Regions from separate parts of the Isoalcanivorax beigongshangi genome, predicted to be linked through region 1. Evidence: predicted binding sites of a transcription regulator. Region 1 holds the regulator's gene; each other region holds the start of a gene.
The links. Region 1 encodes LexA, which represses DNA repair genes until DNA is damaged. Its sites were predicted from a motif close to TACTGTNTANNTANACAGTA; they were not measured.
Positions count from the first base shown of each region.

Region 2: the regulator LexA is predicted to act here: its motif matches at 1,912-1,931, upstream of recN (DNA repair protein RecN).
Region 3: the regulator LexA is predicted to act here: its motif matches at 2,116-2,135, upstream of AB5I84_RS04125 (putative DNA modification/repair radical SAM protein).

Region 1 covers NZ_JBGCUO010000001.1:1,416,846-1,420,105, forward strand. The annotation lists gene rlmKL (bifunctional 23S rRNA (guanine(2069)-N(7))-methyltransferase RlmK/23S rRNA (guanine(2445)-N(2))-methyltransferase RlmL) at 1-101, shown strand, start outside; gene AB5I84_RS06325 (glutaredoxin family protein) at 91-318, shown strand; gene AB5I84_RS06330 (TatD family hydrolase) at 283-1,146, opposite strand; gene lexA (transcriptional repressor LexA) at 1,164-1,775, opposite strand; gene AB5I84_RS06340 (cyclic nucleotide-binding domain-containing protein) at 2,062-2,715, shown strand; gene AB5I84_RS06345 (universal stress protein) at 2,717-3,163, opposite strand.
Region 2 covers NZ_JBGCUO010000001.1:403,775-407,034, reverse strand. The annotation lists gene grpE (nucleotide exchange factor GrpE) at 72-641, opposite strand; gene hrcA (heat-inducible transcriptional repressor HrcA) at 758-1,801, opposite strand; gene recN (DNA repair protein RecN) at 1,976-3,260, shown strand, end outside.
Region 3 covers NZ_JBGCUO010000001.1:918,460-921,719, forward strand. The annotation lists gene AB5I84_RS04120 (TIGR03915 family putative DNA repair protein) at 1-804, opposite strand, end outside; gene AB5I84_RS04125 (putative DNA modification/repair radical SAM protein) at 869-2,104, opposite strand; gene AB5I84_RS04130 (alkyl sulfatase dimerization domain-containing protein) at 2,244-3,260, opposite strand, start outside.

The sequences.
Region 1 (3,260 bases):
GCTGGTATCAGGTTGAAGACATCAGTCGTTGGAGCATCCCGCCGGATTTCCAGCGCAACGAGCGCATTCACTATTGCTTCCGGATCAGCCATGGAGATTGAGCTGCTCACTACTCTGGGCTGCCATCTGTGCGAACGGGCCGAGCAATTGGTGCTGCAAGCTTGGCCGCAGGCGACGCTGGTGCGGATCGACATTGCCGAAGATGACGCACTGATCGCCGACTACGGCGAGCGCATACCGGTACTGCGTTACCAAGGGCATGAGCTGGCGTGGCCGTTCGGATTACTGGATGTGCGCGAGCGCTTGGTTCAGCGCTGACTCGTCGATGCCGAACAGCGCCACGCTGTTGGCGTAGCTGCAGGCCGCCACCTGGGCACTGCTCTGGTGGCGGTGGCGCGCCACTTCTGCCACCACCCAAGGCAACAGTGCCGGCTCGTTGCGGCCGCGTTGCGGTGGCTTGTCGGTGAGAGTGCGCGGCAGCAGGTAGGGTGCGTCGGTTTCTACCAACAAGCGCGCGTCGGGAATGTTATGCACGATCTGCTGCAACGCCTGGCCACGCCGCTCATCGCAAATCCAACCGGTGATGCCGATGTGGCAATCGAGATCGAGATAAGCAAATAGTGCCTCGCGACTGCCCGTGAAGCAGTGCACTACGGCGCCGCTGAGGTGGTCGCGGAAATCGCGCAGGATCGGCAGAAAGCGTTCGTGGGCATCCCGCTCATGCAAGAACACAGGTTTGCCGTTCTGTGCCGCCAACTCCAGCTGGCGGATGAACGCCTGCTCCTGCTGCGGGCGGGGAGAAAAGTCGCGATTGAAATCCAGTCCGGCCTCACCGACTGCGCGGATGCGTGGATCGGCCAGCATGGCTGCCAATTCAGACCAGAACGACGGGGTTGCCTCACGGGCGTGATGGGGGTGCAGCCCGGCAGTGGCAAACAGCTGGGGGTGAGCGTGTGCCAGAGCCAGCGCAGCGGCATTGCTGTCGGCGTCGGTGCCAGTGACTAACTGCCAGCGCACACCGGCATCACGGGCGCGGGCTAAGACAGCGTCCAAGTCGGCGGCGAAACGGGAATCGGTCAGGTTGACGCCAATATCGGCCAGCACGGAACAGTCACCTTGCAACGGGAACGGGCCGGCAGTGTACACGGCCGCTCCCGCAACGGTTAACCGGCGTCGCGGATCAGTCCCACGAAAATACCTTCGATCACCAGCCGATCGGCTTCCACTTCAATGGGCTCATAAGCGTCGTTGGCGGGTAGCAAAGTGGCACCGCGATTGTTCAGCCGCAGCGTTTTCACCGTGACATCATCGTCGAGCCGGGCCACCACAATCTGGCCAGAGCGCGCCACGCTGCTCTTGCGCACGGCAATCAGGTCGCCGTCGAAAATGCCGGCATCCTTCATGCTGTCGCCTTGCACCCGCAGCAGGTAAGTGGGGCGTTGGCGGAACATGCCGGCCGGCACCGGAACCGACCGCTCCACGTTCTCCACCGCTTCGATTGGTACCCCGGCGGCGACTCGGCCGATCACCGGCAGTTCGTCGTCGGCCGCAGCGTTGTCCTGCTGCAGCAATTGGATACCACGCGAGCGATCGTTATAGAGGCGGATGCAGCCCTTGCGCTCCAGCGCGCGCAAGTGGTCTGAGGCGGCATTCTTGGATTGGAAGCCCATCAATTCGGCCAATTCAGCGCGCGTTGGCGCCATGCCGGTGCGGGCTTTGAACTGGCGAATGCAATCGAGTACCTGTTGTTGCCGGGCTGTCAGTTTCTCGCTCATGGCTCTGTCCTCATTGACTGACGCGATGCTAGCACAGGCACTGTCGATATGAACAGTGTTGTTTGGTCAGTTCGAGGCCTTGCCTGTGGTCGGCTGCAGGTTGGCGTTGGTCGGGTCATCGGTGTGCGGATGACTGCGCTGGATCAACATCCGCGGCGATAGTGGCTTGAGATCGCCGCAGCGGCATTGCAGCATGCCGCCATTCGTTCGGCGTGGGGGCGCCGGACTCCTTGCACGTCAGGCCAAGGCGGACGGCCGCACTCTATTTTAATCGGGGATCTACAGCATGCATCAGGCCGACGCTAAAGCGTTTTCGGCGGAGCGTATCCGCCAACTGGTTTCCGGCATTCCATTTTTCAACGAGGTCAGGCACCGCGACTTGGCGCAATTTGAAGCGCTGTTGGGGCAATGTGAGCTGTGGGTGGCGGGGCCGGGGGACACCGTGATTCAGCGCGGGCAGGATGAGCCGTTTTTGTACTTCTTGCTGCGTGGACAGCTGGTGGTGACCGGGCATAGCGGCGTGACCGCTGAAGTACTCAACTATATTTCACCCGGTGAGGTGTTCGGGGCGCTGGCGATGCTGCGCGGGACGCCGCGCAGTGCCACGGTACGGGTGGACGACAGCACCCGCGAAGCGGTGCTAGCGCGGCTCGACTACGCGCCATTCCAAGACCTACAGCAGCGTGGGCGCTTCGATCTGCAAACTCGGCTGGCGTTCTACAGCATGCTGGTCCACAACATCCGCTGGACGCTGGAGGTGTATCGCATGAGCGATCCACAGCATGAAGTGGCGGCGGCGATGCGTAAACTGCCGCTGTACAGCGGCCCGCGCGGTACCGAGCAGGAGCTATTGGCGCTGCATGAGCAGGCTCATGCACTGGCCGACCTGCTGTGCCAGTGGCACCAGGTGCCGCTGCGCGCGACACCCCAGCACCTCTGAATCAGTTACGGCATTTCTGGATTTTCACCGCCAGCACGTCGCAGCGCGCGCCGGGCACCACGCCTCGGGCTGTGGAGCCGAGCAGAATGGCGAGGCCGGTGCGGGTGTGGCTGCCGACCACGATCAGGTCGACGTCCAACGCCTCGGCTTTTTCCTGAATGGTTTTCTCGATCGAGCCCATCTCGACATACACCCGCTCGGCAGGGATGCCGTAGGTGTCCGCATAGCGGCGCACGCTGGTGCGTGCTTGATCCATGATGCCGGTCTGTAGCTCGGTGACATCAATCGGAATGTCGGCGCCGTAGGCCAGTGCCAGCGGCTCGATCACATGCAGCAGGTGCAGGCGGCCGCTGGTACCACAGCACACCGAGCGGGCGCGTTCCAGAATCTGCTGGGACTCTTCGCTGCCGTCGATGGCGACCAGCACGTCCTTGTATTCGTTGCTCATGACTGGGCTCCCTTGGATGGATTCGGGGCTCTATGATGGCGCCTGCTTTTTGCTGCTGTCCACAATCGCTCTGCTTGCGGTGCCCTGGGCGACCAAT
Region 2 (3,260 bases), 1.0 Mb from region 1:
TACAACGCAATTAGAATGTCACTGGCACGCTATATGGTGGTCGGCGCGGCGCTTTCAAGGGCCGCCGGCGCTCATTCGCCCTTCGCCACCACCACCCGCGCCGGACGGATCAGGCGACCGCTGAGGCTGTAGCCCTTCTCCAGCACTTCAACCACCGCGTTGGCGGCTTTGCCGGGCACCGGCACCATCGCCATCGCTTCGTGCTGCTCCGGATTGAACTGTTCGCCCTGCGGGTCGATCTGCACGATTTGGAAGCGTCCAAATACGTCGAGCAGCTGCTTGAGCGTCAGCTCGGTGCCTTCACGGGCCACTGACAGCGCCTCATTGTCAGCGTCCAGCGCCGACAGGCCACGCTCCAGCGTGTCGGCAACTGAAATCAGCTCACCGGCGAATTTCTCCAGCGCGAACTTGTGGGCGTTGGCCACATCACGCTCCACCCGCCGGCGCATGTTCTGGATTTCCGCCTGCGCACGCACATCGGCTTCGGCCAGCGCCTTGCGCACCTGGGCCAGCTCGGCTTCCAGTGCGGCGCGCTCGCCGTCGTGGCCGTCAGTGGCGGCGGTGGGCTCTGCGGCGGTATCGGCGCCGTCGTTCAGCGGCACATCGACGTCTGCCGCCGGTGCTTTTTCCTGTTCACTCATGACCTACTCCACACTGCGGGCGGACAGCACGGGCCCGCCCCATCCAGACAAAGGTGGCAACGATATAGGGTTCGTTCGCGCGGATTCAAGAGACGCTGGGTCGATGACGCGCCGGATCAGAGCTTGCCAAGGGTGGCAGAGAGGATGCGGGCGGTGATGTCGACGGTGGGAATCACGCGCTCGTAATCCATGCGCGTGGGCCCAACCACCGCCAGCACGCCGACGGTCATGGCATTGACCTGGTACGGTGCCGCGACCATCGACACCTCATCAAACGCCTGATGCCCAGCTTCGCTACCAATGAAAATCTGCACACCATCAGCACGCTTACTGCGCTCCAACAGGTGCAGGATGTCGCGCTTGTGGGTAAATGCCTCGAACAAATCGCGCATGCGATCGAGGTTGTCGGCCTGCGCCAGCCCCAGCAGGTTGGCTTCGCCGGATACCACATAGTCGCCTTCGGCTTCATCGCCGGTGAGTGCCTTGGCAGCCACGTCCACGGCGGTTTGCATCAGGGCATCCATCTGCGCCTTGTCTGCGCGCAGGGTGCTCAACAAGCCATCGCAGATCTGGTCCAAATTGCAGCCGCCGTAGGTGCGGTTGATGTAATTGGAGGCTTGCTTGAGCTCGGTATCGGAATAATCGCGGTCGGTGTGGATCACCCGGTTTTGCACTTCGGCACGGTTCACCACCAGCACCACCAACACCCGGCGGTCAGACAGCGGCAGAAACTCCACCTGCCGGAGGGTCGCCACGTCGCGGCGCGGCACCACCACCAGCCCGGCCATGCGGGTCAGCTCAGCCAGCGCGCGCGAAGCACGCTGCACCAACTCTTTCGGTGACTGGTCGAGCGGGATCAGCTGCTCAAGCTCATGGCGTAGCGCTTGCGTATGGGACGCTACCGAGGGCGCAGCACGCAACAGCGCGTCCACGTACAGGCGGTAGCCGAGATCGGTCGGCACGCGCCCGGCGGAGGTGTGCGGACTGGCCAACACGCCTAGGTCTTCCAGCTCCGCCATCACATTGCGAATGGTGGCCGGACTCGCTTTGAGGGCACCGGACTCGGCCAGCGCCCGCGATGCCACCGGCTGGCCATCGCGAATATGGCGCTCCACCAGCGCCATCAACAGGCGCTGCTTGCGCTCGGTCAACTCAACCATCAACGACACAATTCCACGTTTATCCAGAGCATTGCCGTCAGTAACGGCAGCGGGCCCCCACCGGACGGCGGGGGCTTACCAAGGCTCGGCGGTTTCCTTATCATGCACAACACTGGCTTTATGGCCAGTAAACCGCATCGCCTGATGCCGCGCATTCTACCGCAGAGAGACACCATGCTCACTCACCTCAGCGTGCACAACATTGCCACCGTGGAGCAGCTGGAGCTGGAACCAGCCGCAGGACTGACCGTGATCACCGGCGAAACTGGCGCCGGCAAATCAGTGTTGATGGACGCGCTGAGCCTCGCGCTGGGAGAGCGGGCCGACAGCACCGTGATCCGCGCCGGGGCCGAACGGGCACAGGTGCAGGCGACATTCGATGTGCGCCAGTTGCCGGCGGTGCGCGCGTGGCTGGAAGAACGCGAACTGGACCAGGGCGACGAGGTGCAACTGCGGCGCACCCTGCGCCCGGACGGGCGCTCACGGGCCTGGATCAATGGCAGCACCATGCCGCTCAACGACATCCGCGAGCTGGGCGATCTGCTAATCAACATCCACAGTCAGCACGAGCACCAGGCGTTGCTGCGCCGCGATGCGCAGCGGGCGTTGCTGGACAGTTTCGCCGGCGCCGACAACGCGGCCGACCGGACCCGCAGCCAGTGGCAGCAATGGCAACAAGCCCGCCAAGCACTGACCAGTGCCCGCGACCAGTCCCGCGAGCAGCACGACCGCATCGAGCTAGTGCGCTTTCAACTGGAAGAATTGGACGCGCTGGCACTGGCGGAAGGCGAATTGGCCGAGCTGGAAGCCGAACACAAACGATTGGGCCACGCCGAATCTCTGATCCGGCTTTGTCAGCAATCACTGGCGTTGCTGTACGAGCAGGATGAACACACCATCAACGATCACCTCAGCCAGGCCTTAGGCTGGCTTGGCGATGCCGCCGAGGACGATCCATCGTTGAATGACGTCGTCGCCAGCGTCGAGTCCGCACGGCTGCAGGTGGAGGCCGCCGCAGACGACCTGCGCCATTATTTGGATCGCCTTGACGTGGACCCCGAGCGATTGGCTGCCACTGAAGAGCGGCTGTCCAACGTTTACGCCCTGGCCCGCAAGCACCGCGTGCGCCCGGAGGAGTTGCCGGAGCGGCACCGCTCGCTGCAGGACGAAGCCCACACGCTGACCCACTTCGACGATCATCTGGCACAACTGGAAGCCAGCGAGGCGGCGGCGGAAAAGCGCTATCAAGACAGCGCCCGCAAACTCAGCACCCAGCGCCGCAAGCAAGCACCGGCCATGGGCCGAGGCATCGAGCGCTACCTGCACGACCTCGGCATCAAGGGCGCACGCTTTGAAGTGAGCCTGACTGCCACCGAACCGCAAGCGGACGGGCTGGAGCAAGTGGAATTCCAGTTCAGTGCCAACCCTGGCCAGCCACTGCGCCCACTGGCGAAAGTCG
Region 3 (3,260 bases), 500 kb from region 1:
CGCTGACTTGATGCGCAGTGGAGCACCGCTGCGAACCACTTCCGGGGCCGCTCCCCGGCGCGTGGCCTGGATCAGCCGGGCGCTGAGCGCACCTTCCGGCAGCGCGGCGAGGAAGCGTCGCGGCATGTGGCGTAACTGTGCTTGGGGATTGAGGCGGTTGGGATTGAAGGTACTGCTGAAATAGCGCTCCCACATCGGATCGCCTTCGCCGGCAGCGCCGCGTGCAGCGGAGGCCCAATCTGGCGGGCACTGTGCCAGCCAATGCACCTGCTCGCCATCACCGTGCAAGGCACCGTCGTCCGGGGTGGCCAGCAGCCAGCGGCGACGACCAAGGCGGCCGTGAAAGTGGTCGCCGACCCAGCGCAGTATTTGATGGCGTGGTTGGTGCCAGCCGATCAGGTCCAGCGGCAGGCCGTCGGGAGCGGGCTGGAAGCGCACAAAGGCGTGCATGTGGTGCACCTCGCGCCGCACCGCGGTGAGGCGCTGCACCAGCTGGCTGCCATCGGCATCGCCCGCCAACATGGCACTGCGGTCACCTTCGGCGACGCGCCATAGCACCCGGTAGAGCAAATTCCAGCGCTGTTCGATGCGGCAGGCGGCGGCGCGCTCCAGCTGTGCTAACAGTGTTTTGGGCACCCGCGGACCAGCGCGCACCGGCGCCGGCAAGTTGCCGCCGTCGCTGAGCAGGCTGGGCTGCGCGGCATCGTCCCAATGCACTTGGTGCGGCGGCAGCTGCGCGCGGTACAGCGCCCGCGCCTGATCGCGCCAAGCGTTGAAATCAGCGGCGTGGCCGGTCCAGCTCATCGGTCGGCACTGGCCGAGTGGTGCGTCGCTGGCCTGGGCGGCAATGCTGTCACCGGTGCGAGACTCATCCCCACAGCCCCAGTTGTTCTGGCACCGGGTCTCGCAGTTGCCGTGCCAAGCGTGCCGACTCCGGTTCGGCCCTCGAAGGCCGGTAATCGCGGGTGACAATGAATGGCTGCGCTTTGCGTACCACGCAGCGCAGTCGCACCAGATCATCGAAACACACCGCCCGTCGCCTGCGCAGCATCACTAGGCGCTGGGCGCTGCGCAGGCCAATACCGGGCACGCGCGCAATCAGCTGTTCGGGAGCAAGGTTGAGGTCCACCGGGAACTGGTCGCGGTGGTTGAGCGCCCAGGCCAGTTTTGGGTCTAGATCCAGTGCCAGCGTGGTGGTGCCGGCCAGCAATTCACCCGCGCCGAAGCCGTACAGACGGATGAGATGGTCAGCTTGGTAGAGACGGTGTTCGCGCAGCAGCGGTGGCGGTTGGTGCGGCACGGTGCCGGGGGCGCCGGGGATCGGGCTGTAGGCCGAGTAGTACACGCGCCGCAACTTGAAGCGCTGATACAGGTTTTCGGCGGTGGTCAGCACCTGCGCATCGCTGCTGTCGTCGGCACCGACGATCATTTGCGTGCTCTGGCCAGCGGGTGCCAAGCGTGCCGGTTTACGGCCGCTGAAGCTGGGGGTGGCGTGGCGGTGGGTTTCGCCGGCTTGGTGAATGACCCCCATGGCCGAATGAATGGTGGACAGGCTTTTCTCTGGTGCCAGTCGCTGCAGTCCTTCCTGCCGCGGCAGCTCGATATTGACGCTGACGCGATCGGCATAGCGGCCAGCGGCGGCCACCAGCGCTGGGTCCGCCTCGGGGATGGTCTTCAGGTGGATGTAACCGCGGAACTGGTGTTGCTCGCGCAAACTGCGCGCCACTGCCACCAGTTGCTCCATGGTGTAATCCGGCGAGCGGATGATGCCGGAACTGAGGAACAGCCCACTGACGTAATTGCGCTGGTAGAAGTCCAGCGTCAGCCGCACCACTTCATCGACGCTGAAGCGGGCGCGGGGCACATCGCTGCTGCGGCGGTTGATGCAGTACTGGCAGTCATACAGGCAGAAATTGGTCAGCAGGATCTTGAGTAACGCCACGCAGCGGCCGTCCGGCGTGTAGCTGTGGCAGATGCCGCCGCCGGTGGACGCACCGAGGCCCTCGCGGTTGCGCGAGTTGCGCTTCGGCGCCGCGCTGCTGGCGCAGGAGGCGTCGTACTTGGCGGCATCGGCCAGCAACGAGAGTTTGGCGATCAGCTCCATGGTTCCAAATTCACTGTCCAAAAGGTCAGTATTGGATGATACGGAGAAGCGGGGCGCCGGGTAAAGCGGTATGGCGAAACAGGTACGGTGGTGCGGGCACGGGGCCTGTTTTTGTGCCGACAACACAGGCCCCGTTCGGTCACTGCATCGGGTCGAACAAGCGCAGGAAACCCACCAGCTCTGCCAGCGATCCCTGTAGCCGCACATCGCTGCGCAGGAAAGCGACGCCGGGGTTGCGCAGTTGGGCACTGACCTCCTTCCACAGCCAGGCCGGCAACGCAAGGCGGATGTCCGCCCGCTCGGTGCGGCCTTCCTTCACGACCAGCACGCCATTGCGCAGCGTTAGGTGCCAGGCCTCGCCTGAGTCGGTGAATTCGAACGCCACCGTCAGCTGGCGCTGCCCGGCGCGTTCAGCGTTCAGCGACACCCGCATCGAGGTGAACAATTGCGCCAGCGGGATGCTGTGCACGGTGGCCGCCTCCACCGGCGTGCGCACCCCGGGTTGCAAACCGTTGAGCACTTCTTCCGCTTGGGTCAGATAGTAGTGGCGGGCGTTGGCATTTTGGCTCTGCTCGCCGAGCCGGGTCAGCGCGTGCGCGTGCCAGTTGCGGACCTGTTGATCCTGTTGATTCAAATCGTTGAGCGCGCGCGCCAGCTGCAAGGCCCAGCTCCATTGCTGCGCGGCAATTGCATCGCCCAGCGCCTGCTTGAGGGGGGTGTCGCGCTCGGCCAACTGCGCCAGCAAGGCGGAGCGTTCTGCTGGCGGCAACGGTGCCAGATCAGTGGCATCGCCGCTGAACCAACCCAAGTAGCCGTCGAAGATGGCGCGCACCGACCAGTCCACCTGACCGTAGAACGGTTGCAAGTAAGGTGACGCGGCCAGCTGCGGCGGCAGCTGCACCTGCTCAACGATGCGTTCTGGAGTGAGGCCACGGTTCATCCAGTACACCGTTTGGTCGTGCACATATTGCATCGCATCGCGGTAGTCGGTGAGCGCGCTACGGATCGCCTCGGCGCCGTGCAGTGGCCGGCCGTGGGACGGCACCAAGTGCTCGATTGGGAATTCCAGCATGTGGTCGATGCTGGCCACCCACTGGTCGACGTCGCGCGGGTGAGTGCCGCGCAGCGTGTAGAGGTTGGGGAAGGCGCGGTAGAA